Regions from separate parts of the Paenibacillus sp. FSL P2-0089 genome, predicted to be linked through region 1. Evidence: riboswitches for the same ligand, from Rfam matches in the RefSeq annotation. Region 1 holds a riboswitch; the other holds the start of a gene.

Region 1 (5,990 bases):
GAAGGTCTGCCGGGACACCCACTCCGCTCCTTCTCCCCACGAGGCTCCGGCCACCGGCGGCGGATCGATCTTAAGGTCTGGGGTCTTGGCCAGGAATTCCTTAGGGGCCCGTTTAATGGCTACTCCATAAAAATAGAATCCGGCATACCCCACCCCTCCGGCCACCACGATCAGCACCACAAGCAGGTATATCATCCACATCAACGTTCCTCCTTCAGTAAGCAACCATATTAATTTGAGCCTAGTATAGCATGGGAGTACGGCCAACTAAAAATACGGCTGAGGCGCAAACTTCAACTCCATTGTACTCTGCAAGACTCTTGAAAGAAGCAGGTGGACTCTATTTAGCACACTCGCCTTCCCGCAGCAGATTGCATGTATGCTGTTTTCCACATACATTTGATCCGCTGACTCTCTCATCGGCACATTGTATATTGTTTTTCGCATACATTTGGTCCGCTGACTCTCTCACCGGCACATTGTATATTGTTTTTCGCATACATTTGGTCCGCTGACTCTCTCACCGGCACATTGTATGTTGTTTTTCGCATACATTCTGTATCCGGGCACTTATTTCCAATAAAAAAAAGAGCTGCTTTCAGGAGAACATCTTCTCCGAAAGCAGCCCTGGTCAAATTACAGGATCATCGTTTGTTTATATAAATCTCAGTTCCGGTCACTCATTTACGTTTGCTGTTTCTGGTGGTTCTTCTAAGAATCAAGCCCAGACCAGCGAGTGCCAAACCGGCAAAATAATAAGGCGCAGGACTGGATTCGCCCGTCTTCGGCAAGGTTCCATCCACAGGCACACCGCCTAGAGGAACCTCATCATCAATAAGGACTACATCGGGTGCCGGTTCTGCTGAAGGCGTTGGCTCCGGTGTTGCTGCTATTTGCGCAACCGCAACAGCCGGTGTCGGCGTCGGCACTGTTGTAGCTATTGGAGTTGCTACAGGTCCAAGCGGCAGCGGATCATCATTCACAACCACATCATTGCTCACGATAAATCCGATAATCGGAGTCGGCGTAGGCACTGGAGGGAAACTGAACGGCGGCGATGTTGGCGCTGGCGTTGTTACTGGTGTTGGATCTGGTGTCGGTGTCGGTGTCGGTGTCGGCGTTGGTGTCGGCTCTGGTGTCGGTGTCGGCGTTGGTGTCGGCTCTGGTGTCGGTGTCGGCGTTGGTGTCGGCTCTACCGTCGGTGTTGGTGTCGGCTCTACCGTCGGCGTTGGTGTCGGTTCTACCGTCGGTGTCGGTGTTGGCTCTACCGTCGGTGTTGGTGTTGGCTCTGCCGTCGGTGTTGGTGTTGGCTCTGCCGTTGGCGTTGGTGTCGGTTCTACCGTCGGTGTCGGTGTTGGCTCTACCGTCGGTGTTGGTGTTGGCTCTGCCGTTGGTGTTGGTGTTGGCTCTGCCGTTGGCGTTGGTGTCGGTTCTACCGTCGGTGTCGGTGTTGGCTCTACCGTCGGTGTTGGTGTCGGCTCTACCGTCGGTGTCGGTGTTGGCTCTACCGTCGGTGTTGGTGTTGGCTCTGCCGTTGGCGTTGGTGTTGGCTCTGCCGTTGGCGTTGGTGTCGGTTCTGCCGTTGGCGTTGGTGTCGGCTCTGCTGTCGGCGTTGGTGTTGGTTCTACCGTTGGTGTTGGTGTCGGTTCTGCCGTTGGCGTTGGTGTCGGTTCCGCTGTCGGCGTTGGTGTTGGCTCTGCCGTTGGTGTTGGTGTCGGCTCTGCCGTTGGCGTTGGTGTCGGTGTTGGTTCTACCGTCGGTGTTGGTGTTGGCTCTGCCGTTGGTGTTGGTGTCGGTTCTGCCGTTGGCGTTGGTGTCGGTACCGCCGTTGGCGTTGGTGTCGGCTCTGCCGTTGGTGTTGGTGTCGGCTCTGCCGTTGGTGTTGGTGTCGGCTCTGCCGTTGGCGTTGGTGTCGGTCCCGCTGTTGGCGTCGGTGTCGGTACTGCCGTTGGCGTTGGTGTCGGTACTGCCGTTGGCGTTGGTGTCGGTACTGCTGTTGGTGTTGGTGTCGGTACTGCCGTTGGCGTTGGTGTCGGTACTGCTGTTGGTGTTGGTGTCGGTACTGCCGTTGGTGTTGGTGTCGGTACTGCCGTTGGCGTTGGTGTCGGTTCTGCCGTTGGCGTTGGTGTCGGTACTGCTGTTGGCGTTGGTGTCGGTACCGCTGTTGGCGTTGGTGTCGGAACTGCCGTTGGTGTTGGCGTCGGCACCGCTGTTGGTGTCGGTGTTGGCTTCACCGTTGGCGTTGGTGTCGGCTTCACGGTCGGCGTTGGTGTTGGCTTCACGGTCGGCGTCGGTGTTGGCTTCACCGTTGGCGTTGGTGTCGGCTTCACAGTCGGCGTTGGTGTCGGCTTCACAGTCGGCGTTGGTGTCGGCTTCACAGTCGGCGTTGGTGTTGGCTTCACAGTCGGCGTTGGTGTCGGCTTCACGGTCGGCGTTGGTGTCGGCTTCACAGTCGGCGTTGGTGTCGGCTTCACGGTCGGCGTTGGTGTTGGCTTCACGGTCGGTGTCGGCTTCACGGTCGGCGTTGGTGTCGGCTTCACGGTCGGCGTTGGTGTTGGCTTCACGGTCGGCGTTGGTGTTGGCTTCACGGTCGGCGTTGGTGTCGGCTTCACGGTCGGCGTTGGTGTCGGTTTTACAGTCGGTGTTGGCTTTGGAGTTGGAGTGCACACAGGTGTAGGTGACGGTTTTATGGTCGGTGTTGGCTTCACTGTAGGTGTAGGCGTTACCGTCGGTGTTGGCTTCACTGTAGGTGTTGGCGTTACCGTCGGTGTTGGCTTCACTGTAGGTGTTGGCGTTACCGTTGGTGTTGGTTTCACAGTCGGTGTTGGCGTTACCGTTGGTGTTGGTTTCACTGTCGGCGTTGGTGTCGGTGATGGACTAGGTGTCGGCGTTGCGGTCGGCGTCGGACTCGGCGGCGGCCCCTCTCCCTCGTACAATCCCAGGTGCATCTCTACCCCGCCGCTAAAAGATTTTGCAATCAGGGTTCCGTACAGCTCTGCTCCGGCATAATGAACATCCGCTCTAGGTGCGAGGATCGTCCCGAAGAATGAGGTATAAGCGATATTCACCTCAGAAGCTTCGTAAAAGTTGAACAATACCTGACTGGCTCTGCCGTTATTCATTGAAAAGCTCGGCACATTGACTGTAGACCCGCTTATATTAATAATCAGCGTAGCGTTCTGTGCAATGTTGAATTCGATATAGTTGGTCTTCGCCAGTGTCGAGGCATCCAAATGAACTACATTGAAACGATCCGGTGCACTTATCTTGAGCTGTCCATAATGATTATCGCCAATCTCATTCGTGTCGGCCAAGGCCCCATACTCTGTGGATCGGGAGATCAGAGCTTGCTGCTCGGCTGCAAAATCAATCGGGCTGGCATTTTTCTTCCCGCCTTTGATGTTGACACCAGGCTCATTGGCTGTAAAGCTATCCCCAAATACCACATTTCCATAGATCTCTCCACTGCCTAAATGTACAAAATTCTTACCGGCCACAAGTACATCCGTCGGCGAAGCATCCCTGTATGCCCTGGCTACTCCGTATCCTCCGGAGAGGGTAATGTTCCCCGCCGCTGCCAGGCGGCCTTCAATCTGGTCATTGGCTTGTTTAAAATCCCCGAGGATAAAAGCATTAAAATTCCCTGCAACCCCCAAAACCGGTGTTGGCGTATACGGCACCCCTGAAGCTGCTCTAACATCCGTCCCCCACGTAAAGGCACTGGATAGGGTCAATAGGCCTGCCATAAGGATGGCAGCTGTTTTACGTACTCTTTTCTTCAATAGTCCACACCTCCTAGTTACTATTCTATGAATCTGTCACGCGACTATAACAACAAAAAGACCGCCACGAAGGGTTAGCTTCACGGCGGCCGGACGACCCTAGCCTCAACTTTAGAGACAGTAGATTCCTGACTTTGCGTCCCGTTCTTTCGATACGGTTTGCGTTTGTACATGATTTCGGTATGCAATTAAGATTTGCTTATGTAAGATCATTGTTGAGTCTATGACATTTGTTACTTTTGTACTAATTTCAGTTTATCCGCTCCCCCACCCTGTTGTCAATCCATTCCCAGTATATTTTTTGAAATTATTTTTGCGAAGATTCCTCATTTAACCCTTTTATCATAAGGCTTCAGGGGCGAATCTTTTTTTATATGCTGACGAAAAAAGTCGAGAAATCAGAGGATTGGCTGTAGCCGTTTATCTCTCTTACCTATAATAATATCAATTTATATTATTTAAATTTGATGCATTTGTCCTATTTTATCGCCTTCAGACCCCTCCTACTCATTGTCTGCTCCTGTTCAATGCAATTTTACCTATTTACAGGCACCTCAGCTCGAAAAAAAAGTGCCGCCCATAGGGACGACACCTGCTAATAGACTTCATATATTTTGAATAAAATGTCGCCTAGGCAGACCCGAACAGCTGAACCCAGCCAATCATCGATACCCAGAGCGGAACACTTAGAATGATCCCGAATACCAAACCACGGCGGAGGCTTCCTTCACGACTCATTGCCATTCTCCTTTGAGCTGATTTATTTTTCAATCTTTAATATTTCAATTTTAATATAAAATAATTCATCTTATTTTTTTGTGAAATATATCACATTATTTGAGTTAATTTATAAAACCCATTGATTATTTTTTGAAGGATGAGTTACAATGCGAATATACGTTCTCTTCGAGGGGTTGAGAAGGATGCAAAGAGCAGAGAGCCAGGACAACCTGCTGGTCAAATCTTATATTTTGCTGCCGCTTATTCTATCCGCCTTCGAGCGCGATGCTTCTGCTATAGCCTCTGAGCTGCGCACGCCTGCACCTTATCTGGAGGTAATCCAGTCGGCCGCTCATGCCGCTTCTGCCGATCTGCGGGAGGTCCGTGCCGGAATGCGCGCACGTGGTCTGAAGGTCTATGAGCAGCAGCGGCTGGAGACGGGTGTTGAAGCCAAATTTGTCTGCAGGGGCTATCACGAACGGATGCTGCTGCTGGATGATGTGATTGCCGCCCAGGCCACTCTGCATATGCGCAGATATCTGGGTATGGAGAAGATGGAGCAGCGCTAACAAAGAAGCCTGCCGCAAGCGGCAGACTTCTGCATTAAATGATCGCCCGGATGCGGCTACATTAACAACGTCCAATACCCCAATGTGCCGCATATCACCACCACAGCTACCGGGTACAGGATTCTCCGGCTTACCTGATCCCTGAACGCAAGAAACAAACAAAGCATACAAAGCCATGCAATTAGAAGGCTTCCCATCTATTATGCATACGCTCCTTCCCGGCATTTCTGCCCCTCTCCAGCGGTAGACCGCCTCAGAGCACAACTCTCCTTATATATAGGAAGATTTCCCGCCGAATATCCCAATTATACCAGCTGACAGCCAATCTGGAGCAATTTTTCTTCACATTGCCGTCAAGAAATTCACAATTCCTCTTCCAGCACAGGATATTCCCAGAAACCCAGACGTCCCTTAGCAGGTATGGGATGTACCAGCGGAACAACCTCCTCCAGCATCCAGGCATACCTTCCTTCGGCATAATTGCCGAATACATATTCATTGCCGCCCGGCCAGCCTTGCTGCGCAAGCTCCGGCGTCACCTCACAGCAATCCGCAATGCGGCTGACTGCAATGATCTTGCCGGTTGGCAGGTTGTCCGCAGTGTAACCGTAACGTGCCAGCAACGACTGATACGGCTCCGTCCGGCAGATCGCCTTATTCACCTGCATCCCGGCATGAATGGCTAACTCTCCCCGCTGGGCGGTCCGCCAGGTCCGGGTTTCGATTTGTTTTTCTCCCAGCGCAATTAACGTGGCCCACGGCTGGCGAATGGTTAGGCATTTCATAATGCAGCTTGCCTCCTCTGTTGAACACCTTTTTACTCAGAATGACTATGGCCTTCTATGGGAAACATTAATAGCTAAGAAGGGGGACTGACGAACTATGGGTAACGGATTAGATCAAGGGTACGGGGTATTAA
Region 2 (5,990 bases), 970 kb from region 1:
CGGATCTGTCTCTGCTCTGGAGCCGGCAGGGGCTTTGCTGCTGCCAGTATATTTGCCGGTAAGAATGCCGCCCGCCAGAGGGAAGTATGGGATGATGCCCAGACCCTGATCCAGGCATAGCGGAAGCAGCTCCGCTTCGGGCGTGCGGTCAGCCAGCGAATAGCTGCACTGGATAGAGATGTATTTCGCGAAGTGCCGGGCTTCGCTGATTCCAAGCGCCTTCATCAGCTCCCAGGCGGCATAATTGGAGGCTCCGATATAGCGCACCTTGCCTGCGGAGATCAGATCATCCAGAGTACGCAGCGTTTCCTCCAGCGGTGTGTAGGGATCGAAGGTGTGAATCTGATACAGATCCACATGGTCGGTCTTCAGCCGGCGCAGGCTGCCCTCCAGCTCCTGCATCAGATGATGGCGCGAAGAGCCGCTGCCGCCGGGTCCCTCATGCTTCGGCAATCCGGCTTTGGTCGCCAGCACTGCGTTATGGCGTTTGCCTTCCAGCGCAAGGCCGATGATCCGCTCCGATTCAGATCCGGCATAGATATTGGCGGTATCGATGAAATTGATGCCCTGATCCATAGCGGTGTGCAGAATGCGGACCGAGGTCTCCTGATCTGCCCGTTTGCCGAAGGAATTGGTTCCAAGACCCAGGGCGGACACCTGCAGGCCGCTATTGCCCAGACGGTTATATCGCACGCTCTCACTTCTCCTTATATAGTAGTAGTCTTAGCAGGAATCACGCACAAGCAGCTTGCCGCCGGACTCCAGGCGGCTGTCCTGTGACCGGGCGAGATTAATCACCGCATGCTCCTCCTGGAGCAGCTCAATCTCCTCACCCAGCTTAAGCAGCAGCCTGGAGAAGCGGCTTAGGACACTGTCCGTGATGTACCCGGTGAATTGTCCCGGATGGGCGAATACCTCAAGCATCTGCCAGAGCTGGTCCGTGCCGGAGCCGAACGCCCCGTTCATACGGCTTAGCGCAGCCTGAAGATCACGGATCAGGCTGCCCAAGTGGCTGTATTTATCCTCCAGCAGCAGCATGACTACCAGGCCGTAATTCACGGATTGCTGGCGGGATTCCACATTCTTGGCCAGCTGGCGCGCTGCCTCAAGCAGTCCGTCCGTCTCTGTCCGCAGCAGGCATGCGAGGCTGTGCAGACGATGCTGCATTACCCCGGCGTGTCCGGCGTACAGGCCGCTGCCGGTGACCTGGCCGCTAACGTAAATACTGCCGGTGGCTATAATTGTAGATTGGCGGATATCGCCATAGACGTACACATTCCCGAGGGCTTCAATTCGTACAGGTCCTTCCAGATCTCCCGGTACAATGATGTCACCTGCGAACATAACATCGCCCGCAGGATCTGTCATCTCTCTGGCCAGAAGACTGACCGGAGGGAAGTCACATATCCGGACGCTGCCGCTTCCTCCGCAGATACGGGGCCTGCCGGTGTGCCGGGCTACGATATTGCCACAGGGAAGGAGCTTGGCATGATTACCGGCAGCAAAGTAGATATCCTGCGGCGGGGGAGGGGGCAGGACCCTTCCGTCTGTGTCGAGGCCGGGAATGCCTTCTTCCGGCGGCAGCTTGCGGGCGAAGACTTCGCCTGCAAAGGCAAAGGGGGCTCCCGGGAAACGGAGATACTCCAAGGGTTCCGCAGGCTTCTGACCCCGGGCTCCCTGTCCCTGAAGCATCCGGTTCCCCTCCAGTGTATGCTCAGGCAGCAGGAATTCCAGCCGGGCTTCCTTGCCGGGCAGCGGGGCTCTGCCTTCAGCGATGCATACGGGGAGATATGTAGGGTTCTCCAGCTCCGCGTACAGGGCGGGAATGTTCAGGTTGCGCAGAATAAAACGGTTGTCCAGTGAGGCGATAATCTGTTCTATGGTGAGCGTGGACAGCAGCATCGCCGGATTGGGCTGGGCACGGACGACCGCTTCGAAGGCGGCGGGGCAGTTGACCAGATTCCAGGCGTACTTCTCTGCACGGTATAAAGTGAAGTGGACCTTGAGCTTGTCAGGCGATACGGTAATTTCATATTGCGGCTTCTCACAGATCTCCCAAGTGATATAATCCGCTCTGGTCACCTCGGTCGGCTCTGTAACGGTCTTCCAGTTGATCTTCAGGACAACAGGGTGGACCGCAGAAATGCGGGCGGGAGCACCTCCGGGGAGCGGGGGAGTAATGAATATCTGGTTGTCCTGCACGAGGATAATTCCATTCTTATCTCCAGTTGTCCCGTCAGAAGCTCGGCCCTCCACAGAGAATGAATCCAGGAGACCTTTACGTTCGAGCATCAGGGACTCTACGAATTCATATCGGCTTGGTTCGATATCCTGCTGCGGCATGGTTGTAACCTCACTTTTTCGTATGATCAATGGCAATTCGTACAGAAAAAGAACATCATCAAGCCTGGGAGGCTTTCCCTCCTGAATAGCTGGCTTAAGTGGTCTCTATTGGCAGCCTGGCAACCGTAAACGCAGATTCCGGCGTTCTTAGGCCCATAGCTTTGCGTCCTGCCCTTTCGGGGAGTTTGCCTTTAGAAATAGATCAATGATATACATCCTGTAGAGGTGGGAGTTATGGTCGACTGTAATCGACAAAAAGAGTCATAAATAGTTCTTACGCGTCATTAACTTCTGCAAACAAGCTTAATTCTAGTACTTAAAGAGCTATTTTTCAACTATATTATGCCTATTTATCAAAAAACTCGAAATATGCAGCTCTATTTCGACAAAAAAACTGGTTTCCCAGCGCTTACAGCTTATGGAAGAGGCAGGGGGAGGAAAGTATGAGCATTCAACTGTTGGGACACCCTGGGCTTGGTAAGACTCGGAGTGTTCTTTTTTGATAAGCGATTTTGCGAGTGTTAATGTTATGTGTATGTTAACTATGTAAATAAACACAAACATTCAGTGTATTATTTCGTAATAAAACCGAAGACATCGCAAATTCATTGTAATATAATCTAACTCATACCAAGGAAACGCGAATTAATGTTAACTAATGTAACATTAATAGAGATGGCGACATCAGGAGAGGAGCATAAACCATGCAGATTGCAGCAACACCTTACATCTGGCCTTATAACGGGGCTGTGGACCCGGCGAAGACAGCGCTGATGATTATCGACATGCAGACGGATTTTTGCGGCAAGGGCGGTTACGTCGAGAGAATGGGTTATGACCTCTCATTAACAGCGAGGGCGATCCAGCCCATTCAGCGGCTGCTGGCCCGTATCCGGGACATCGAAGGCTTCACCGTGATCCATACCCGCGAGGGGCATAAGCCGGATCTGTCGGATCTGCCGGCGAACAAGCGGTGGCGCAGCCGCCAGATCGGGGCCGAGATCGGCTCCGAAGGACCGGCGGGACGAATCCTCGTGCGGGGGGAGCGCGGCTGGCAGATCATTGATGAGCTGGCGCCTGCCCACGGAGAGTACATTATAGACAAGCCGGGCAAAGGGAGCTTTTACGCAACAGACCTGGACCTGATCCTGAAGAATAAAGGAATTACCCATCTGATTCTGACCGGTATTACTACCGATGTCTGTGTACACACCACGATGAGGGAAGCCAATGACCGCGGGTACGAGTGTCTGATCCTTGCAGATTGTACAGGAGCGACGGATGAAGCGAATCACCTGGCGGCGCTGAGTATGGTTCAAATGCAGGGCGGAGTGTTCGGCAGTGTAAGTGATTCACAAGCGGTGCTGAAGGCGCTGGAGCAATACTAAATCATTTATAAACGGGGGAATAACCATGTGGAACAAGTCCAGAACAAAAGCGCTGATGCTGTTAACCTCGCTAATGCTGCTCCTGACCGCCTGCGGTAACAATACGGAAGCCGGGAAGGCTGAAGGCCAGGGAGCGGAAGGCTCGGGCGAGCTGAAAAAGGTGGTGCTCCGGCTGAAGTGGATTCACCAGGCGCAGTTTGCCGGCTTTTATACCGCAGTGGAAAAAGGCTTCTATAAAGAAGCGGGGCTGGATGTTGAGATCCGCCCGGGGGGCTCGGATTTCCCGGCTGTGCAGATGGTAGCTTCCGGCAGTGAGGAGTTCGGAGTTACCGGTGCCGACCAGATCGTCATCGCCAGAGAGAAAGGCGTCCCGGTCAAAGCGTTGTCCGCGATCTACCGCAAAACCCCGTTCGTCATGTTCACGCTCAAAGAGTCCGGGATCAAGACTATGGAGGATCTGGTCGGGCAAAAGGTGGGCATTAAACTGGGCGGCAATGAAGAGCTGACCTTCCGTGCCATGGAGAAAAGCGCGGGTATCGACCCTTCGCAAATCGAAGAGATGCCGGTCAAATATGATCTGAGTCCGCTGTTAACCGGTCAGGTCAAGGCCTGGCCCGGATATGTCATTAATGAAGTGCTGGCTGTAGAGGAGCAGGGCAAGGAAGTGAATATTATCGACCCGAACGACTATGGCATCAATTTCTATGCCGATACCTTGTTCACTACGGAGTCTATCATCAAGAAGGACCCGGAGATGGTCGCCAGCTTCGTACAGGCCTCTATGCAGGGCTGGGATTATGCAGTAAAGCATCCAGAGGAAGCGGCGGAATTCGGTCTGAAGTATGGCGAGAAGCTGGATCTGAAGCATGAGGTCAATATGATGAAGGCCAGCATTCCGCTGCTGGATCCGGAGAAGCTCCCGCTGGGCTCAATGGACGAGGCATCTTGGGAGACATTGCAGAAGAATCTGGTCGAGCTGGGATTTGTGAAAAAGGAACAGGACATCGGCGGATTGTTCACCAACGAGTTTTTGAAATAAGGAGGGGACCGACAATGACAACAGCGATCAAAGAACAGCTGGATGCTGCCGCCGCGCAGCATCCCGGTACCCGGGAAACCATGCTCTCCCTGCGCAATTGCTCTCTGTCCTTCGGCAACGTGCCTGTGCTGAATCAGGTCAGTCTTGATGTATACCGCAATGAGTTCATTTCGATTCTCGGACCGAGCGGCTGCGGGAAATCCACGACACTGCGGCTGATGCTGCGGCTGTTAAGCCCGGAAGCAGGCGGGGAGGTTGCCTATTCCTCGCCTGATCTGTCCCTGGGCATGGTCTTTCAGAAGCCGGTCCTGATGCCGTGGCTCAGCGCCTTACAGAATGTCATGCTGCCGCTGGAGCTGGGCGAGAAGAAGAAGTTCAGCAAAGCCGAGGCACGTGAAAAAGCAGAAAGTGCACTGCGCCTGGTCGGCCTCCAGGATTATCTGAACCACTTCCCGCATCAGCTCAGCGGCGGGATGCAGCAGCGGGCAGCGATTGCCCGGGCGCTGGCGGCCGATCCGACGGTGCTGCTGATGGATGAGCCGTTCGGCGCGCTGGATGAGCTGACACGCGAGAAGCTTAATTTCGAGCTGCTGCGGCTGTGGGAGAGCCCGGAGACCAGTCTAAGCAGCATTGTGATGGTCACCCATTCGATCCATGAATCCGCGCTGCTGTCGGACCGGGTCGTGATGATGTCTCCCCGGCCTGCCGGTGTGACGGATATCATTCCGGTGACGCTGCCCTCCCCGCGTGAGGCGGGCATGGAGGAGCTGCCGGAATTCCACCGGATTGTCAAGGAACTGAGAAAGCGGGTGAAGCATCTATGACGGTCAAAATCAAAGACACCCTGTACCCGGTCACGTTTGCGCTCGGCTTCCTGCTGCTGTGGGAGTTGGCTGTACGTCTCCTGTCGGTTCCGATGTATCTTCTGCCTGCGCCTACGCAGGTAGTCTCGGCTATCAATGGCTCGCTGTGGTCGCATACGCTGGTTACGCTGGGCGAAGCGCTGACCGGGTTCATTCTCGCCAATATCCTCGGCCTGGCTACCGCAGTGATTTTTGTTCATTCCAAGCCGATTGAGAAAGGGATGTTCCCGCTGGCTATCGCCCTTAAGACTACACCGCTGGTGGCGCTGGCCCCGCTGCTGGTCGTCTGGCTGGGGACCGGGTATACCTCGAAGGTAATCGCTTCGATGCTGATCTGTTTTTTCCCGATTCTGGTGA

Evidence for each region. Region 1 has a riboswitch for cyclic di-GMP ahead of NST69_RS00800 (choice-of-anchor A family protein). Riboswitches for the same ligand answer to the same signal wherever they lie in the genome.
Region 2: it holds a riboswitch for cyclic di-GMP, as region 1 does, so the genes downstream of both, NST69_RS29595 (flagellar assembly protein A) here and NST69_RS00800 (choice-of-anchor A family protein) in region 1, are expected to answer to the same signal.

Annotation. Positions count from the first base shown of each region.
Region 1 covers NZ_CP152006.1:188,560-194,549, reverse strand. The annotation lists gene NST69_RS00805 (alpha/beta hydrolase) at 1-195, opposite strand, end outside; gene NST69_RS00800 (choice-of-anchor A family protein) at 681-3,782, opposite strand; cyclic di-GMP riboswitch class I at 3,864-3,956, opposite strand; gene NST69_RS00795 (hypothetical protein) at 4,706-5,071, shown strand; gene NST69_RS00790 (ASCH domain-containing protein) at 5,434-5,856, opposite strand; gene NST69_RS00785 (YukJ family protein) at 5,954-5,990, shown strand, end outside.
Region 2 covers NZ_CP152006.1:6,957,578-6,963,567, reverse strand. The annotation lists gene NST69_RS29600 (aldo/keto reductase) at 1-693, opposite strand, end outside; gene NST69_RS29595 (flagellar assembly protein A) at 724-2,343, opposite strand; cyclic di-GMP riboswitch class I at 2,451-2,543, opposite strand; gene NST69_RS29590 (isochorismatase family cysteine hydrolase) at 3,048-3,731, shown strand; gene NST69_RS29585 (ABC transporter substrate-binding protein) at 3,757-4,770, shown strand; gene NST69_RS29580 (ABC transporter ATP-binding protein) at 4,785-5,594, shown strand; gene NST69_RS29575 (ABC transporter permease) at 5,591-5,990, shown strand, end outside.